3 regions of the Enterobacter kobei genome follow, and region 3 is predicted to be linked to each of the others. Evidence: predicted binding sites of a transcription regulator. Region 3 holds the regulator's gene; each other region holds the start of a gene.
The links. Region 3 encodes PhoB, which activates phosphate uptake and scavenging genes when phosphate is short. Its sites were predicted from a motif close to CTGTCATAAAACTGNCNNAT; they were not measured.
Positions count from the first base shown of each region.

Region 1: the regulator PhoB is predicted to act here: its motif matches at 1,578-1,597, upstream of BFV64_RS05470 (PhoX family protein).
Region 2: the regulator PhoB is predicted to act here: its motif matches at 1,571-1,590, upstream of uvrB (excinuclease ABC subunit UvrB).

Region 1 covers NZ_CP017181.1:1,157,229-1,160,514, reverse strand. Annotated here, with positions in the region: gene BFV64_RS05470 (PhoX family protein) at 1-1,520, opposite strand, end outside; gene BFV64_RS05465 (TonB-dependent receptor) at 1,648-3,286, opposite strand, start outside.
Region 2 covers NZ_CP017181.1:1,376,527-1,379,812, reverse strand. Annotated here, with positions in the region: gene uvrB (excinuclease ABC subunit UvrB) at 1-1,339, opposite strand, end outside; gene BFV64_RS06545 (ABC transporter ATP-binding protein) at 2,090-2,812, shown strand; gene bioD (dethiobiotin synthase) at 2,775-3,286, opposite strand, start outside.
Region 3 covers NZ_CP017181.1:1,002,514-1,005,799, reverse strand. Annotated here, with positions in the region: gene phoR (phosphate regulon sensor histidine kinase PhoR) at 116-1,411, opposite strand; gene phoB (phosphate response regulator transcription factor PhoB) at 1,433-2,122, opposite strand; gene sbcD (exonuclease subunit SbcD) at 2,309-3,286, shown strand, end outside.

The DNA of each region.
Region 1 (3,286 bases), 150 kb from region 3:
TTAAAGCGTGCGGCGGCAGGATCGGCCCCCTCTTCGTGCCAATGCATAATATGACCAAACACGTTATTAGCACGCGGGTTGGCGGCATCGACCGGGGCTTTCCCCTCTTTACCGCGATCGCTGTTGTTGGTGAGCGTACAGTAGACGCTGCCGCTGGCGTGCGGATCCACGGCTATCCACTCCGGGCGATCCATTTTCGTCGCCCCCACCACGTCAGCCGCCAGGCGGGTTTTAATCAGCAGATCGCCCTGGTTTTCAAAACCGTGGCTTTTATCCAGGCCATTCTGCCCGAAGATCAGCGGCAGCCAGTCGCCGCTTCCCTCTTCGTTGAACCTGGCAACATACAGCGTGCCCGAGGTCAGCAGTTGCATATTGGCCTCACGGTTCGCAGGATCGTATTTTTTGTCAGAGACGAATTTATAAATGTACTCAAACTTCTGATCGTCCCCCATATAGACCACCACGCGATTATCGGCGGAGAGCGTAACGGCGGCCCCCTCGTGCTTGAAGCGGCCAAGTGCGGTGTGCTTGCGCGGTGTGGAGGTCGGGTCGTAGGGGTCAATCTCTACCACCCAGCCGAATCGGTTAGGCTCGTTAGGCGTTTTATCGACGCTAAACCGCTCATCCACCTCGTTCCAGCGGTAAGATTCGTCGCTGTCGCTGATGCCATAGCGCTTTTCCAGCGGATTGAGATCGGTTTTTTTCACGAAAATATCCGACCAGTTCTCCTCGCAGGTGAGATAGGTGCCCCACGGCGTATGGCCGTTGGCGCAGTTTTGCATGGTGCCCAGCACGCGCTCCCCCTGCGGGTCGGCGGCGGTTTTCATCAGGGGCTGATGCCGCGCCGGGCCGGTAAGCTGCATCGGCGTATTGACGGTGATACGGCGGGCATAAGAAGACGGGCGAACCACCTCCCAGCCGCTGCCCGTTTTTTTCACTTCCACCACCGACACGCCCATCGCGTTCTGCCCCTTACGGGCTTTGTCGAGGTTCCAGTTCGCCATACCGTCCGTAAACAGCATCCCGTTATCGATGTATTCATGGTTCAGCGCCAGCAGACCATGTTCCGGGTTTTGCTCCCCCTGCGGCAGGCTAAACCACGCCATACCGTCGTGGTGCATCCCCGCCTGCACGGCCTGTTCGTCGGTCGTGTTGCTGGCATCCGGCTTAAATGCCGGCATGTGGTCTTTGATGCCCGTCGGGTCACCCCAGCGATAAAACGGGCGGGCAATATAACCTTCCGGCACCCTCACCGTATCGTCCGTGGAAACGGGAATACTGGTAAACCCAAGCGACACCGCTTTTGCCAGCGCGGACGGCTTCGATACCGCGGCAATGGCGCTATCAGGTTTGATCAAAAAGGGAAAGGAAACGGCAGCACCCGCCACGGCGCCCATCTGGAGAAAACGACGGCGGGAGAGGAAAACCTCTGCAACCTCGGAGAAAACCGGATTAGCGCTGCGGTTAGTGATGTCGTCGCGATGTTCTTTTTTAAAAACGGATTTGAGGGGTCTGCCCATAGCGGCTTCCTGTCATTGGCCAAGAGGTAAGGAGTTGGCGAACAGTGTAAGAAGCTTTTGTTACAATTTTATAACAGGATAACGGCGGGATTGGGGCGTCCCTGCCCCGGATAACGAGGTGGAACGCTTAGAACTCGTAGCCCACCGAGACCTTAAAGGTTCGCGGTTCGCCCTGAGTGATGTAGGTACCGGAATCGTCCACGCTGGCCCAGTAGTTTTCATTGGTCACGTTGTCGATGCCTGCGCGCACGGTCATCTGGTTTGCATTGTGGTTCAGCGCAAAGCGGTAGCGCATGCCCAGATCCAGCGTGGTATAGCTGTCCAGCTTTTTGCTGTTCGCGAGATCGGCATACTGCGTGCCCGAGTGGTTCACGCGTGCGGTGGCGGTCAGGCCGTCAACTGGCTTGATGTCGTACTCTGCCCCCAGCACGGCATAGAAGTTCGGCACGCCAATCGCATCGTTGCCTTGATTCACGCCGTTTTTGGTTTTGGTCAGCTCGGCCTGCAGCCAGGTGGCGCTGGCGTTCAGGCGCATCCCGAGCATGGGCTCGCCAAAAACGTTGAGCTCTACGCCACGGTTACGCTGTTCAGCGTCCAGGCCGTAGTGATTGTCATCGTCGAGGATCGCCGATGGCATTTTGATCTCAAACAGCGCCAGAGAGCCGCCCACGCGTCCAAAGTCTGCCTTCAAGCCGACTTCATTCTGTTTAGAGTGAACAATACCGGTGCTTTGACCGTAGTTGGTGGCGGTGTCCGGCGCGGTTTTTCCCGGCTGCAGCGCTTCGGTGTGGTTGGCGTAAAGGGAAATCTGCTCCCACGGTTTATAAACCACGCCGTAGGTTGGCATCCAGCGGCTACCGTCGAAGCCGTCCGCGTCGTTTTCCGCACCGGTAATTTTGTTATACCCGCGGATGACCACTTTCTGATGACGCGCCCCCGCGGTGAACAGCAGCTTGTCGTCCAGGACGCCCAGCGTATCGCTCAGCAGCCAGCCCTGAGTACGGGTGCGCCCGCTGGTTAGCGGATCGCTGTATTTGCCACCTGATCCATTGAAGTTGGAGCTGTCCGGCATATCAACGCCGGTGTTGTGGTAGATGTTGGTGGTCGGGTTATCCTTCGTCGCCGACATTTTCCACGCGATTTTTTCGTTTTTGGTCGTCGCCGAGTAGCCGACGTTCACCTTGTGCGACACAAAGCCGGTATTGAAATTCCCGCGAATGCCCGCCATCCCGCTAACGGAATCGCTAATGCGGTTAGTATCCAGACGGCTGACCGTGGCTTTGCCGCTTTTGTCCAGCAGCTTCGGCGCGCTGTAGATCCCTTCTTCGTGCGCATGCTGCGCGCCCAGGCCGGTATAGGCGGTCCAGTTATCGGTGATGTCGTATTCGCTGCGCCACATCCCAAATTCGTTTTCGATGTCGCTGTAGGCCCACTTCTGCGAGAAGTTACGATCGTTTTTCGGCGGTTCAGGCACGAAATCCACCGCCGAGATGTTGACGCTGGTCGGGCTGCCGTGGAAGGTTTTCTTTTGATAGCCCAGATCCAGCGAGGTGCGGACGTTGTCGCCGTTGTAATCAAGACCGGTGGAGAGCAGCGTGGTGCGGCGACGGTCGTTTGGTACGCCGGTTTCCCCTTCACGGTGGACCAGGTTCACGCGCGCGCCGAACTGGTCGCTGTCGCCAAAGCGACGGCCTGCATCTAGGGTGGTGCCAAACTGCGAATCTGAGGTGTAATCCACGCCCACTTTTGCCTGCGGGGTATCGCCC
Region 2 (3,286 bases), 370 kb from region 3:
CGTTGATGGCGGCACGCTTGCGGATCTCAGAGAGCAGATCGTCCACCTGGGTCGCCACCGGACGCACTTCGATAATCGGATCCAGCAGCCCGGTCGGACGAACCACCTGATCAATCACCTCATCGCCCGATTTCTCCAGCTCGTAGTTGCCCGGCGTGGCCGACACGTAGATAGTCTGCGGCGCCAGCGCCTCAAACTCTTCAAACTTCATCGGCCGGTTATCCAGTGCCGACGGCAGACGGAAGCCGTACTCCACCAGCGTCTCTTTACGCGCGCGGTCACCGCGGTACATCCCGCCAATCTGCGGAATGGTGACGTGGGATTCGTCTATCACCAGCAAGCCGTCGGCCGGGAGGTAGTCAAAAAGCGTCGGCGGCGGCTCACCCGGCCCACGACCTGAGAGGAAACGGGAGTAGTTTTCAATACCGGAGCAGTAGCCGAGCTCGTTCATCATCTCCAGATCGAACTGGGTTCGCTGGCTCAGGCGCTGCTCTTCCAGCAGCTTATTGTTCGCCAGAAGCACCTTACGGCGTTCAGCCAGCTCCACTTTGATCTCTTCCATCGCCTGCACGATACGCTCGCGCGGCGTCACGTAGTGCGTTTTAGGGTAGATGGTAAAACGCTGGATCACCGACTCAACGTGACCGGTTAGCGGGTCAAACAACGATAAACGTTCAACCTCTTCATCAAACAGCTCAACGCGCAGCGCCATATCGTCCGATTCCGCCGGGAAGATGTCGATCACCTCCCCGCGCACGCGGAACGTTCCGCGCTGAAATGCCTGGTCGTTACGGGTGTACTGCAACTCCGCCAGTCGGCGCAAAATCGCACGCTGATCGATGATCATCCCCTGCGTCAGGTGGAGCATCATCTTCAGATAGAGGTCCGGGTCGCCCAGGCCGTAAATCGCCGAAACCGACGCCACCACAACCACATCGCGACGCTCCAGAAGCGCCTTGGTCGCCGACAGTCGCATCTGCTCGATGTGTTCGTTCACTGAGGCATCTTTCTCGATGAAGGTGTCAGAGCTCGGCACATAGGCTTCCGGCTGGTAGTAATCGTAGTAGGAGACGAAATACTCAACGGCGTTCTCCGGGAAGAACTCTTTCATCTCGCCGTAAAGCTGTGCCGCGAGGGTTTTGTTGGGGGCAAGCACCATCGTAGGGCGCTGCAGATCCGCGATCACGTTGGCGATGGTGAACGTTTTACCGGAACCGGTTACCCCCAGCAGCGTCTGGTGCGCAAGCCCATCTTCCAGCCCCTCTTCCAGACGACGGATCGCCCCAGGCTGATCGCCAGATGGACGGAAAGCAGAATTCAGTTTGAACGGTTTACTCATGGGCGACGACCTGATGACGTTATAAGCGGCAGGTGAGTAATTTTACTCGTTGTTGCCAGGAATGCCAGTAAAAAACACTGGATGAAAAACCAGTATCATGTCAGGATATTTAGCATAGCGGCTTAAGGATTAGCGCGTTAATGGATAAAATTTCGACTCTGACGAGATAAAAAACCAGTCAACGTGGGTTATCCCCAGAACTTTTTCTTTTTTAACATTTGTCAAGCCAGGTTATGAGAGTTTTATGGCAGCGCGTGACACTTTCATTACGGTAATTGCTTTTATCTAAGCAATTAAATTTTAAACGATATTTTCTAAAGCCGCGTTTCGCGTCAATTTGGGCGAAAGCCGCGTCTTCTCTCGCTTATCGCGTGTTTTCTAACTCTAATGCACATGGTTATCCACAGGAATAGTGGATAACTGCTTCCAGCCCGTGCAGAGTGCCGCTCGGCAAATTCCCGGATTTTCCCACGGGACGGCAACAAAAAATTTTTATCGCTATTTTTTGTCGATAAACAGTTGCGTCATTCATAACCACCTGATGGGATCTTGCTCACATTTCCGCCATTTTCCCCTGCACCACGACTCAACACCGCCAGCACCGTCGATGTGCAATTCCCGGTTTCCTTACCCCACTTAGTGGTGGAACATTCTTAAAAAAGCCGCTTTTTTAATCACTTCACGGTTTCTGGCAGGGGTTTTGCACAATCAAAAACCGAGCATCACCGACACATTTTTAAGGAGAGAAAGATGTTGAGTCTGCGTGCAGTGAATCAGTTTTACGGAAGCCAACATACGCTATGGAACGTGGATTTAGATTTTCCGCAAGGGATGTGTACCGGCGTTGTTGGCCTGCCAGGGATGGGAAAAACCACCCTAATGAATTGCATTGCCGGGAAAGTGCCCGTGGATAGCGGCACCATCATCTGGCATGAAGCGGGTGCGCCGCCGCGTGATTTACTCAGCCAGACGGCCGAACAACGTTCCGGACCGGGGATTGGCTATGTCCCGCAGGACAGGCGGATTTTTTCTCAGCTGACGATTGAGGAAAATTTGCACATTGCCATGCGGGCGATGGATAAATCCGACCCGGCAGCGAAAAGTGAAGTGTACGAGCTCTTTCCCGAACTTTACGCGCTGCGTCAGACGCGAGGCAACGCCCTTTCGCCAGAGGCGCAGTATCAGCTTGCTCTGGCAAATGCGCTGGTCAATCGCCCGCGTATGTTGATTCTGGATGAACCTATGCACGGTGCCGGCCAGGGCTTTGCCCATAAGCTTGCACAACTGCTGGTACGGCTAAACCGGGAGCTTGGGATGACGGTGCTGCTAGCAGAACAGCAGCTGTCGTTTATCCGCCGGGTAGCGGATCGGTTTTGCATGCTCTACCGCGGACGTAACGTGGCACAGGGCCACGTTAACGAACTCAACGATGAGCTTATTGCCCACTGGATGTCGCTGGAAGCAAGACGCTGAGGTCAAGATACTGACCGGTTTCGGCCTGTTCGGCATCGTCCGCAAGCCAGGGGATCTCCCCCAGGAATGGCGCGGGGAGCACCCGTTTGAGGGTCGTCAGATACTCATGGTGTCGCTTGCCCGGCGTGACCACGTCGTTGGCTATCCAGCCCGCGAGACGCAGCCCTGCCTGCTGAACGGCCTGCGCCGTCAACATGGCGTGGTTAATACAGCCGAGCTTGACGCCGACAACGAGTATGACCGGGAGTTGCTCGGCCTGCACCCAGTCAGCAAACGTCTGGTCCTGAGAGAGCGGCGTAAACCACCCGCCTGCACCTTCCACCAGCACCCAGTCGGCCTGGCTTTCCAGGGTTCGTAACCCGGCAGAGAGCACGGTAAAATCAATCGGACGGCCTTCATCGGCGCTGATAATGTGCGGCGAGGTAGGCTCGGCAAAGGTATACGGGTTCACCGCTGAATAGGCGAGTTCGAGCG
Region 3 (3,286 bases):
AATCATGCGAAAAAAAACACCCAGCCGTATATTATTCATCCGCGTTTCGCTTGACTGCAAAGCAAACGGGCCAGCAGACGCTGACCCGTGGAAAGGGAAAATGACACACCTGCCCTCAGGCGGTCTTTTTGGCAATTAATCGTTCCGGAATAACGAAACTGAAGCGGGTTCCTTTCCCCAGCGTACTCTGAATATCAAGTCGGCTTTCGTGGTGATTTACCGCGTGCTTCACAATCGCCAGCCCCAGGCCGCTCCCCCCTGTTTGCCGCGACCGCGCTTTATCCACGCGGTAGAAGCGTTCGGTCAGACGCGGGATATGCTCCGGTGCGATCCCCGGCCCGTTATCTTCCACGCTAAACTCGGCGCCCGTAGGGGTACGGTTCCAGCGCACCATAATATCCGTCCCTTCCGGCGTATGGTTCACCGCGTTGTACACCAGGTTGGATATGGCGCTACGAAGCTCATCCTCACTGCCCAGCACCTTTAGCGTGCTGTCGACCTCGAAGGTCAGGTGATGCTTTTTGTGGCTTAACGTCTGCGCTTCACGCTCCACAACCCGCAGCATCATCGGCACATCTATCGTGTCATTCAGCGCAAGCGTAGGCGCCGCTTCAATCTTCGAGAGCGTCAGCAGCTGCTTCACCAGCCCTTCCATGCGATGCGTTTGCTCGCGCATGGTATGCAGCGCTTTTTCACGCGGCGCACCTTCCAGCGTTTGCTCCTGCATCATCTCCAGATAACCCTGAAGCACGGTCAACGGAGTACGCAGTTCGTGGCTGACGTTCGCAAAGAAATTACGGCGCGCGCCCTCAAGCTGGTGCATTTGGGTGACATCGCGCGCCACCATCAGCCACTGCTTATCGCTGTAAGGCATCACGCGGATTTCCAGATGGCGACCATTATTGAGCTTCAGATTGTGCGGGCGGGTAAAATCACGCTTTTTCAGATACAGCGTGAATTCGGGATAGCGTAAAAGGTTAAGGATGTTCTGACCGTTATCGTCCGGCCAGCGAAGGCCCAGCAGCTGTTGCGCCAGGCCGTTACACCAGAAGATGGTGCCTTCTTCAGTGGTCAGGATGACCGCATCCGGCAACGACTCCGCCCCGCTGCGAAAACGCTTAATCAGGCTTCCCAGCTCGCGACGGCGCTTTTTATTACGCATCTGCATCTGGTGCAGGCCGTACAGCAGGGGCTCCCAGCTGCCGCTGCCCGGCGGTGGGGTCATACTGCGGTCAACCCACAGCCACCAGGAGAGGCGCAGCAGGTTCCAGAAATGCCAGATCAGCAGCCCGGTGACCGACGCCAGCAGAAACCACGGCAGATGTCCGAGAAAGGCCCCAAGAAGGAAGGCCGGAATACAGCATAAGATCAGTTCAAAGACGAGCCTTTTCCATGACAGACGTTCCAGCACGCGTCACACTCCTGTCATTGTTCAGAAACGGGTCGAAAAACGATAACCCGTGCCGCGGACCGTCTGTACCATGCGATCGTGGCCGCTCAGTTCCAGCGCTTTTCGCAGGCGGCGAATATGTACGTCAACCGTCCGGTCTTCGACATACACGTTAGTTCCCCAGACGTTATTCAGCAACTGCTCGCGGCTGTATACGCGTTCCGGGTGAGTCATAAAGAAGTGCAGGAGTTTAAATTCGGTAGGGCCCATATCGAGGGGGTTTTCGCCGGTCATCACGCGGTGCGAGGTAGGGTCAAGGCTGAGTCCCTGCATCTCTATCACCTCTTCCACCGCCATCGGTGAAATACGGCGCATCACGGCTTTAATGCGGGCGACCAGCTCTTTTGGGGAGAACGGTTTAGTGATGTAATCGTCCGCGCCGGTTTCTAATCCGCGCACGCGATCCTCTTCCTCTCCGCGCGCCGTGAGCATCACAACCGGGATGTCGCGGGTGAGTGCCTCACGCTTCAGGTGTTTGATAAACTGCAGTCCGGAGCCGCCAGGCAACATCCAGTCCAGCAGAATCAGATCGGGCCAGGGTTCATTCAGCTGGTTCACTGCGCTGTCATAATCTTCCGCTTCAACCGGCTGGAAGCCATTTTGCTCGAGCACGAAGCACACCATTTCACGAATTGGAGCTTCATCTTCTACGACCAGAATACGTCTCGCCATACTTTGCCCTGTCTTATCTTATTAAGTTACACGTTTGTAATTCGGCGCCATTATGCGTCAGATTTATGACAGATTTATGAAAAACATTACCACGGTAGCGGGCAAACCGTTGTTTTATTACAGCGGTTATTTTCCCTTCTCTGAACGTTTATAATCCTGCTTTCTCATTTTTGCCACGGAACCGCTATGCGCATACTTCACACCTCGGACTGGCATCTCGGTCAAAATTTTTACAGCAAAAGCCGTGCGGCTGAACATGAAGCGTTCCTGAACTGGCTGCTGGAGACGGCGCAGGCCCACGAGGTCGATGCGATTATTGTCGCGGGTGACATCTTTGATACGGGGTCGCCCCCCAGCTATGCGCGCGAGCTGTATAACCGCTTCGTGGTGAACTTGCAGCAGACCGGCTGTCATCTGGTGATAGTCGCCGGTAACCATGACTCCGTGGCAACGCTCAATGAATCCCGCGACATTCTGGCGTTTCTCAATACTACCGTCGTCGCCAGCGCCGGGCATGCCCCGCAGATCCTGAAAAAACGCGACGGTACGCCGGGGGCAGTGCTGTGCCCGATCCCCTTTTTACGCCCGCGCGATATCGTACAAAGTCAGGCGGGACTGTCGGGCACGGAAAAGCAGCAACATTTATTACAGGCCATCACCGACTATTATCACCAGCAGCACGCGGATGCCTGCAACCTGCGTGGCGAACAGCCGATACCGGTGATTGCGACCGGGCATCTCACCACCGTTGGGGTCAGTAAAAGTGACGCCGTGCGTGACATCTATATCGGCACGCTGGACGCCTTTCCGGCGCAGAACTTCCCGCCTGCGGACTACATTGCGCTCGGGCATATTCACCGCGCCCAGGTTATCGGCGGCTGCGAACATATTCGCTACTGCGGATCCCCTATTTCGCTCAGTTTCGATGAAACCGGCAAAGCCAAATCCGTGCATCTGGTGAGCTTCAGCGAGGGCAAACTCAGTGCCGTCGAGACGCTGGAGGTGCCGGTCACCCAGCCGCTGGCGGTGCTGAAAGGCGATCTGGAGGCCATCACCGCTCAGCTTGAACAGTGGCGCGGCACCGCGCTTAATCCCCCCGTCTGGCTGGATATCGAAATCACTACGGATGACTACCTGCATGATATGCAGCGAAAAATCCAGGCG